DNA from 3 places in the Lysinibacillus sp. FSL M8-0355 genome. Region 1 is predicted to be linked to each of the others. Evidence: riboswitches for the same ligand, from Rfam matches in the RefSeq annotation. Region 1 holds a riboswitch; each other region holds the start of a gene.
What was found. Region 1 has a riboswitch for thiamine pyrophosphate ahead of thiW (energy coupling factor transporter S component ThiW). Riboswitches for the same ligand answer to the same signal wherever they lie in the genome.
Positions count from the first base shown of each region.

Region 2: linked by a shared signal. The riboswitch ahead of MKY46_RS12340 (ABC transporter substrate-binding protein) and the one ahead of thiW (energy coupling factor transporter S component ThiW) in region 1 are both predicted to bind thiamine pyrophosphate.
Region 3: linked by a shared signal. The riboswitch ahead of thiM (hydroxyethylthiazole kinase) and the one ahead of thiW (energy coupling factor transporter S component ThiW) in region 1 are both predicted to bind thiamine pyrophosphate.

Region 1 is NZ_JBBPAI010000001.1:915,108-918,286, reverse strand. Features, by position in the region: gene MKY46_RS04270 (ABC transporter substrate-binding protein) at 1-216, shown strand, start outside; gene MKY46_RS04265 (MFS transporter) at 445-1,641, shown strand; TPP riboswitch at 1,708-1,815, shown strand; gene thiW (energy coupling factor transporter S component ThiW) at 1,907-2,407, shown strand; gene MKY46_RS04255 (VWA domain-containing protein) at 2,652-3,179, opposite strand, start outside.
Region 2 is NZ_JBBPAI010000001.1:2,514,324-2,517,502, forward strand. Features, by position in the region: gene MKY46_RS12330 (ABC transporter permease) at 1-653, opposite strand, end outside; gene MKY46_RS12335 (thiamine-binding protein) at 653-943, opposite strand; gene MKY46_RS12340 (ABC transporter substrate-binding protein) at 945-1,940, opposite strand; TPP riboswitch at 2,094-2,204, opposite strand; gene parC (DNA topoisomerase IV subunit A) at 2,324-3,179, opposite strand, start outside.
Region 3 is NZ_JBBPAI010000001.1:3,530,392-3,533,570, forward strand. Features, by position in the region: gene mbcS (acyl-CoA synthetase MbcS) at 129-1,730, opposite strand; TPP riboswitch at 1,921-2,018, shown strand; gene thiM (hydroxyethylthiazole kinase) at 2,111-2,878, shown strand; gene thiD (bifunctional hydroxymethylpyrimidine kinase/phosphomethylpyrimidine kinase) at 2,866-3,179, shown strand, end outside.

The DNA of each region.
Region 1 (3,179 bases):
AGTGCTGAATCGGGTGCACAAAATGCCGATTATGTAGGCTACTCTACGCCTAATATCGCTGCTATGGACTTAATGGATGAAGAAGTTGTTTCTGATGAACGCTACTATCCTTCTGAAGAACAACGCGATACATTAGAAGTTTACAAAAATTTAGGACCAGACTATTTAGGGAAATATAATGAATTGTTTTTAGAATTTAAAATGAGTATTCGTTAAAGCATATAAAGGTCTATCGATGAATTTTTATTTTGTCGATAGATCTTTCTCTATTATCTTCCTGCTTTTGGCAGCACTTCACCTATTGTCTGTTTATTGTTTTCTACATCGTGGATTGGTATTGCTGCACTAGCAGGTATGTTTCATTTCAGACTTTCAACCGATATGATGATAGGATATCTTATGATAGACTTTAGTATATTTGATTATAAAAAGGGGGTTCATTCGATGACCCAGCAGAAGTCCAATAAGGCGGCTTTATATATTTTAATGTTTAATATGTTTATCGCAATGGGGAGTATTGGAATTATTATTCCTGTCATGCCAGAGTATTTAAAAATTTTTGGTGCAGCAGGACAAGTTCTAGGTATGCTAATTGCAACGTTCGCCTTAGCTCAATTCGTATTTTCTCCAATTGCTGGGAATCTTTCGGATCAGTATGGTCGGAAAAATTTAATTATTTTCGGTCTTATTGTGACAGGTCTTGCACAAATCGGTTTTGGCCTAGCCACAGACGTCTGGATGCTATTTTTAGCACGCTTTTTAGGCGGTCTAGGTTCCGCATTTGTTGCACCTCCTATTATGGCATTTGTAGCTGACGTTACTACCTACGAGGAACGTGGAAAAGGTATGAGTATGTTGGGTGCTGCTATGTCACTGGGCTTTATGATAGGGCCAGGAATAGGTGGTTTCTTAGCAAAGGTTAGTTTACATTTTCCATTTTTCACGGCAGGAGTTGCTGCCATACTTGCATCTGTTTTATCTTATTTTTTATTACCATCTACTAAACCAAACACTTCACATGACAAGCAAAAGCAAGAAAATCTGGCGAAGCAAATGGCTCGTTCCATACATATGCCTTATTTCGTTATGCTCATTATCATGCTCGTGTTCTCGTTCGGAATTGCCAACTTCCAAACAACCTTGTCATTATTTGTGACAGAAAAGTTTAATTACACACCCGTAGATATTGCGATTATTTTAGTTGTCGGTGGTGCTTTTGGGGTAGTTGTACAAATGTTTGTGATTACACCACTTTTTAATCGCTTTGGTGAAATGAAAGTTGTGTTAGTCAATTTATTTATTGCATCTGTTGCTATTTTCTTAATATTGTTTGTATCTGGCTTCGCTCTTATATTAGTTGTAGCAACTATTTTCTCTACAGCAACAACACTAATTCGTCCTGCTGTAAATACACTAATTTCAAAGCTTGCAGAGAAAGAACAAGGGTTTGCTGCGGGCTTGAATAATGCTTACATGAGCCTTGGCAATATGATTGGACCAGCCTTAGCAGGTTTACTATTTGACTGGAATATGAACAGTCCATATATTTTCGGATCTATCATATTATTAGCCTGCTTCTTCCTTGCACTCATCTGGACATTGAAAAAAGCACCTCATCTAATGCATCCTGATACGAAATAGTCAGAAAAATCATTGACTATTTTTAACATTATGTTACATTAATGTTGGTTAATAAAATTGAATGATATTTACCACTGGGGGAGCCTTTAAAAGGCTGAGACGTATATGATGATGTACGGACCCTTTGAACCTGATCTAGTTCATACTAGCGGAGGGAAGTGGCGCTACTTGCTATTGTCATTGTCTATGCAAGGCCGCTTCCTATTGTTTAAAGGAAGCGGCCTTTTAATTTCCCTCATGATTTTATTCAAGAGGAGTGAACCTTATGTCAATTCGTAAAATGACAATCATGGCTTTATTAGTAGCGATTGCTGTAGCAGGATCTACCTTTGTATCCATACCAACAGGCATCGCACGCGCCTACCCCGTTCAGCATGCTGTTAACGTAATAGGAGCTATTATACTAGGACCCGTGCCAACAGTTCTAGTTGCCTTTGTGACAGCCATCATTCGTATCTTTACTGGTACAGGCTCTCTTTTAGCGATTCCTGGTAGCGTCATTGGAGCATTGTGTGCGGCCCTTGCCTACAAATACAGTAGAAAATCATGGCTAGCAGGATTCGGCGAAGTTTTTGGCACTGGTATTTTAGCTTCACTTATTGCCGTACCCTATGCAAAATTGCTTATGGAGACATCCGTAGCCGCATTATTCTTCATGCCAGCCTTTTTAACATCAAGTACCATCGGGGCCATCTTAGGTGTTATGGTAGCTAGCACTTTGCGAAAATCGGTACTAGTAAAGAGTTTTAATTCTTCGCTTTATTGAGTGGTGCTGAGTGCTTTTTGATTTTGGAAATCCTTTAAGATGTGCGAGAAGATTTCTTTTCTAGTCTTTGAGCGGGGTTCGTTTCTTTATGAGCGTCTCTCTCCCCCGAGAAGCACTTTTCGAAGGCTGCACTGTGTCAATCACCTTTGCACCCCTTTCCTAGCGGAAACCACCATTTTTTAAAACCTCAAAGCATTTAAAAAAGCAGTGCAAAATGGAATGATTTTGCACTGCCTTCACTCTATTATGATCGTTTTTTCATACCCTTTAATAGCTGGGCTACGTTCGTGTCTTCTGCTTGTACAGGTTTCTCCTCAATTGGCTGCTCTTTTTTATTCGTTTTTGTTAGGAAACTCCACCCAAAACGTCTTATGGTAATATCCATAAAGAATAGAAGCATACTTGCTAAAAGAAGCCATGTGGCAATGTTTTGTCGATCCGCTCCTTTGGTTGTAAAGTCACGGAACACATCTTGTGGTTCTTTTAAAACGGCTCCCCCTGTTTGATTTGTTAACTCTTCAACCAGTTTTTCATTAACAGGGAGCAGTTCATACTCAGCACTATAAGGAACACTTAGGCCTGCCTGATAAATGGCCTGCTGCTCATCCGCTATACGGAAGAAAATCAATCCAGGTTCGGCCTGTACAACAGCTCGAACTTGGGAGGCTGAAATGGTTTCTAACTGAGTTTCTAACTCCTCCCCTGCTTCATTAACCGCTACAATGTCTAAAAATGCGGCTTCATTTGTAGGGTCTGTAATCATAAAGGAGCC
Region 2 (3,179 bases), 1.6 Mb from region 1:
ACACGATCAGTGCGGAACGAGGACTGTGCTAAGGTCATATAAACGCCTATTCCTTTTTTTGCACCAAGCCACTCCGCAATAACAGCGCCCATCACACTATACGTCGCAGCAATTTTTACACCTGAAAAAATCGTTGGGTATGCATGAGGCCATTCAAGCTTCCAAAAAGTTTGCGCCTTTGTAGCACCAACCATGGCAAAATAATGCTTTAATTCAGGTGCTGTTTGCCGAAATCCGTCCATTGCCGCAATAACAATGGGGAAAAAGCACACGAGGCAAATAATGATGAGCTTTGGTAATAAACCAAAGCCAAACCAAATAATGAGCAATGGTGCTAAGACAAGAATAGGGATATTTTGCGACATAATTAAAATCGGATAAAACAACTCCCGAATAAATGTAAATCGATGCAAGACAATCGCCACCATTAATCCACAGGCAATGCCAATGGCAAGTCCTAATAAAGCTAATTGCATCGTAGCCCAAGCATGTGGTAAAAAGGTTTGATAGGCTTTAAAAGCTTCCAACAAAATACTACTTGGTGCAGGTAATAACCAATGAGGAACTTCAGCCACATGCACAATGAGCTCCCACACGAATAAGAGGAAGGCGATAAAAATAATCGTCCTTCCCTTTTGCAAAGCTTGTTTCATTACTGGTATTTCTCCGTTAATGTATCCATTGTTATACCAGTTGGCTGATATAATATTTTCACTTGTGTAATGACATTGATAGCACCAAGCTCAATCATCTTGTCATTCATTTTTTCAATGATTTGCAGCAACATTGACAGCTCACCTTCCATCGTCGTTTCCAACGGATGTACCTCATATTTCACACCAGCAGCATCTATCACAGCAATCGCCGCATCGACATACGGTATAACATCCTCAAATTTCTCTGTTTTTGGAATGATTTGAACACTGATTAATGAATTCGCCATCTTATTTGGTCTCCTTTTTAGGTAAGAAATCGTTTGTAAAGGCTTGTTTCGCATTAAATTCGCCCTCTAACACGTTGTTGCTAGACATCCATTTTGCATAGTTTTCCCATACAGAAAGCTTTTGCTCTCCCCATTGCTTGGCATCATCCTGATATTTATCGGCTAGCCATTCCTGACTTTTATGCACTAACGCTTGATCTAAATCGGGAGCCGCTTCTATTAAAATATCAGCCGCCTCACTTGGATGCGCTATGGCGTATTCATAGCCCTTCGATGCAGCCGCCACAAACGCTTTAACTAGGTCAGGATTGTCCTGGATCATTTTTTCATTTGTAGCTAGAACAGGTGTATAATAGTCCAGCTGATCACTATAATCTGTTAAGTACAGCATATTAATCTTTTCACCCCGTAGCTCAGCTTCAATACCTGTCCACGCGTAATAAATCCAAGCAAAATCAATATCCTTTTGCATCATCGTGAAAAAATCTAAATCTCCTGCATTGACGATATCTAGTTTATGAATGTCTGCCTTTTCTGTTTGCATCAATGATTGTAAGACAGCTTGCTCTAGTGGAGCCCCCCAACCGCCATAGGTTTTACCTTCGAAATCCTTTGGTGATGTAATACCTTTTGATGCAATAGAAGCAAAGCCAGATGTATTATGTTGAATAATAGCGGCAATGGAGACAAGAGGCACATCTTGCACACGAGCCTGTGTAATCCCTTCCTGATAGCTCACACCAAACTCTGCCTTGCCAGAAGCAACAAGCTGATCGGCTCCTGCCTCCCCAGGCATAATAATGTCAACATCTAAGCCCTGCTCCTCAAAATAACCGAGTTTTTTTGCGACATACAGCCCTGTATGATTTGTATTTGGTGTCCAATCTAAGACCACTGATACTTTTTTCAGCTGATCAGTAGCCTGCTTGTCCTCCTTGTCACTACAGCCCACTAACGTTAAAAGTGCAGCCACTAGAATAAATAACCATTTTTTCATGCGAAGTCCTCCTAGTTGATAATGTGAAAGTGTTCATGATTGAATGTTGTCACCAGAAAGAAAGCGTATGCGTTTGGCAAGATATTGCTTGAAAACATAAAAAAACGCCTAGGATTCCTCCCAGACGTATTGCAATCAATCTTCAAAACTTTGCTTTTTTGAATAGATGTTCCCTACGCTGGTACGAGCCAAATCAGGTTCAAAGGGTCAGCGTCTATCGGACACAATCTCAGCTAGCAACTACTAGCCCCCCTACATTCTTGTGCTATGAACTTTTCGTTGATTATTATACCCATAGTTACGCTAAAATGACAAGATGCTATTTTTGACTAACGACTGCTCTCGTAAAAAAACCCAGCACTCCTAAGAGACTGGGCTTATCATTAGCTTAGTTTCTGTTCTTTTTTAGCCGTTAAAACATGGGAAATAGCCCCATCTGTTGCAATATCCACTTTAAACGAACCGTTGGAATGGCGATCAGCACGCGTCAATGTTTGGACATCAATGAGCTCTTGTACACCTTTTTCCGTTTCAATCACTATTTGCTCCTCATTCGTTGCTTGAATAACTGCCACAATACGGTGAGGATTTGCTTTTAATTCTGTTAATACTTTTAGACCACGTTTTGCACGACTTGCCACTTCAACTTCTGCAACATTCATTTTCTTCACGGCTCCACGCTGTGTGACGATTACCACATATTGTGTAGCATCAGGCTGTAGCACATTGACACCGACTAAGGCTTCTCCATCCTTTAACGTGATGCCTTTGACACCGCCTGTTTTCACTCCTGTAACTGGCAATTCCTCCAGTGGGAAACGAATCGCATAGGCTGTATCCGTTGTTAACATCAGTTCCACATCATCTGTCACAAACGATGCATAGATCATCGCATCGCCCGCTTTGACATTCATTGTTTTTATTGGCTTCGAATAACGCGTCACCGCATAATCTGCCAGTGGGGAGCGTTTAATTTGACCATCTTTTGTAGCTGTTAAAATATACGTATTTGGCTGTTCGAATGTTTCAAAGCCATACACTGCAATAATAGACTCATCTTCCCCTGTTGGCACAATACTTGAAATATGCTGTCCAAGATCCTTCCAGCGAATATCAGGTAGCTCATGAACAGGCTGGTAAATATAATTGCCTCGATTTGTGAACAGTAACAGATGATGCTGTGTATTTAAGGTTGCTTCATACAATAAGTAATCCGAATCCTTCATCGCAAAATCCTGA
Region 3 (3,179 bases), 2.6 Mb from region 1:
CTTATTTGTTTCATTTTTTTGCAATAATATGCAAAAAGCTTGTTGCTATTTATTTCCTCATATTACCTTACCTAAAAAAATAAAAAAAATCAAAGTCCATACCTTTGCATGAACTTTGATTTTCGACATTATTTCCTAGGAAATGATGATGAATGGCATTGCTTTGTTTCTTGTTGTCGTAATTCAACTCGTCGAATTTTTCCAGAGGATGTTTTGGGTAGCTCTTCGACAAATTCAATAGCACGTGGATATTTATATGGGGCAGTCAATGATTTCACATGACTTTGAAGTGTTTGAATAAGTGTTTCATCACCAATTTCACCATTACGAAGAACAATAAATGCCTTTACAATATTTCCTCGAACTTTATCTGGACTGGCAATGACAGCAGCTTCTTTCACAGTTGGATGCTTCATCAAAGCATCCTCTACTTCAAAGGGACCAATTGTATAACCCGAGGAGATAATGACATCATCTCCTCGACCCTCAAACCAAAAGTAGCCATCTTCATCTTTGTAGGCACGATCTCCTGTTATATACCAATCACCACGGAATTGTAAATTTGTACGTTCAGGATCATTTAAATATTTTTTAAAGAGAGCTGGTGTTTCACGATGAACAGCAATATCACCCACCTCTCCCACTGCAACAGGATTGCCGAAATCGTTAATAATATTAACGGTGTTGCCAGGAGTAGGTTTTCCCATTGAGCCAACTCGCGCCTCCATCCCTACCATTGTACCAACAAGTAATGTATTTTCCGTTTGACCATAGCCATCTCGCACTTGTAAATGGAATGTTTCTGAAAATACGTTGATAACCTCACTATTTAACGGTTCACCTGCTGATACAGCTTGGCGAATTGCATGTAAATCATATGCGTGTAAATTTTCAAGTGATGCCATAAAACGATATTCAGTTGGTGTACAGCATAATACATTGATTTTGAATTTTTCAAGCATTGCCAAATAGGAAGCCGCATCAAATTTACCTTTGTAAACAAATGCAGTAGCACCACTGCCTAATGTAGCGAGAAAGGGACTCCATATCCATTTTTGCCATCCAGGTGCTGCTGTTGCCCAAACAATATCATTTTCTTGTACACCTAACCAATGTGGTGCTGTTGTTCGTAAATGAGCATAGCCCCAGCTGTGTGTATGTACCGCTGCCTTCGGGTTACCTGTTGTGCCGCTTGTATAGGCTAAAAATGCATTATCAGTACTTTTTGTCGGAGTCGGATTTATGTAAGTTGTAGGTTGATGGTGCATTTTTTCTAGTAAAGGCTGCCAAGGCTCATGTGCTTTCCCTATGACAAATTGCTGTATGCCCTGTAAATTTCCAACTTCATCAAATTGTTCAATATAGGGCTCATAGGCAACAACCCCTTTAGCATTGGCGTGATGAATGCGATACTCAATATCTTTTGTTCTTAACATTTCTGAGCTTGGAATGATGGTTAAACCTGCTTTTAATGCTGCAATATAAACAATATATGCTTCCACTGAGCGTGGTACCATCACTAAAATCACATCACCCTTCGTTAAACCTTGTAAGGTGAAAACATGTGCTGCTTGATTCGCTTTTTCCATCAAATGTGCATATGTAATAAATTGTACAGCTTGATTTTCTTCATAAATAATTAAAGCATTTTTCGTTGCATCCTGAGCATATTTTTCAATTTCCTCTGTTATGTTATACCATTCTGGTGCAACTAAATCTTGTCTTTTCATGGCAAATGCCCCCTTTTGCTATGACACATTATAAAACTCCTTTTTCAGTATTTTCAATGGTTTGCGCTTAATTTAGGTAAAGTCATGACAACTATCATACCTAGCTATATGGCATCAGTCACGTTTTGTCGATAGGAAAACTAGCTATTGAATACCAATGAAAAGTATGGTACATTTTGGTCAACTAAAAGCAAAATTGCAGGGGGACTCGAAAGAGTTGAGAAGGTAAAACCTGACCCTTTGAACCTGTTAGTTAATACTGACGTAGGGAGCAACAGACATCGATTTTTTCAGATGAAAGGCTCTTTTTCGTGTATTTTCACATAAAAAGAGCCTTTTTGCATGCTTACGTCCATCCACAAAGGAGGACTAAAATTAAAATGATATTTCAAACAATTCGTCAACAGCAACCACTTATTCATTGCATCACAAACTATGTGGTGGCAAATTTCCAAGCAAATGGTTTATTAGCATTAGGTGCTTCGCCCGTTATGGCTGACGATAGCCAAGAGGTTGAGGAAATGGTAGCAATGGCACAAGCATTATTAATTAATATCGGGACACTCAATACTCGCACCAAAAACGCCATGCTGTTAGCAGGAAAAAAAGCTAATGCACTTGGCATTCCAGTTATATTAGATCCAGTTGGGGCAGGGGCTACAACTTATCGCAAGGAAACCGTTCAATACTTACTTGAAAACATACAATTTGCCGTAATTCGCTGTAATATCGGTGAGCTTGCGGCTATAGCCAATGTAGATTGGCAACAGAAAGGTGTAGATAGTGGTCATGGCTCCATGTCACTGGAGACGGAAGCATTACTAGTGGCACAACGATATAATTGTATCGTTATTGTAACAGGTGAACGTGATCTTATAACAAATGGTGAGCATAGCCAGTGGATAGCTGGTGGCCACCCACAAATGACAGAGGTCACTGGTACTGGCTGTTTACTTAGTGCGCTTTGTGGTGCTGCCTATGTCGCAGGTAACAAGCCATACAACCAATTAGCAGAAACACTCACTTACTATAAAAAGGCAGCAGTACTAGCTTCTGCATTCACTGCAGATATCGGTGATTTTCAAATAGCTTTGCTTAATGCTATACATCGTTTATCAAAGGATGGTGAAGCATCATGCATATTGTAACGACGATTGCTGGATCAGATAGTGGTGGCGGTGCTGGTATACAGGCTGATTTAAAAACATTTCAGGAATTAGAGGTGTTCGGCACTTCCGTTATTACAGCTTTAACTGCACAAAATACAACAGGCGTGACAGGTGTTTTCCCCATTGACATTTCGTTTGTGGAAAAACAATTTCAAGCGTTAGTCGAAGATTTTCCGATTGCTGCAATGAAAACAGGCATGCTTTATTCCTCTGGTATTATCCAAGCCATCGCACGCATGATCGGTGAATTAAACATACCACTAATTGTGGATCCCGTGAT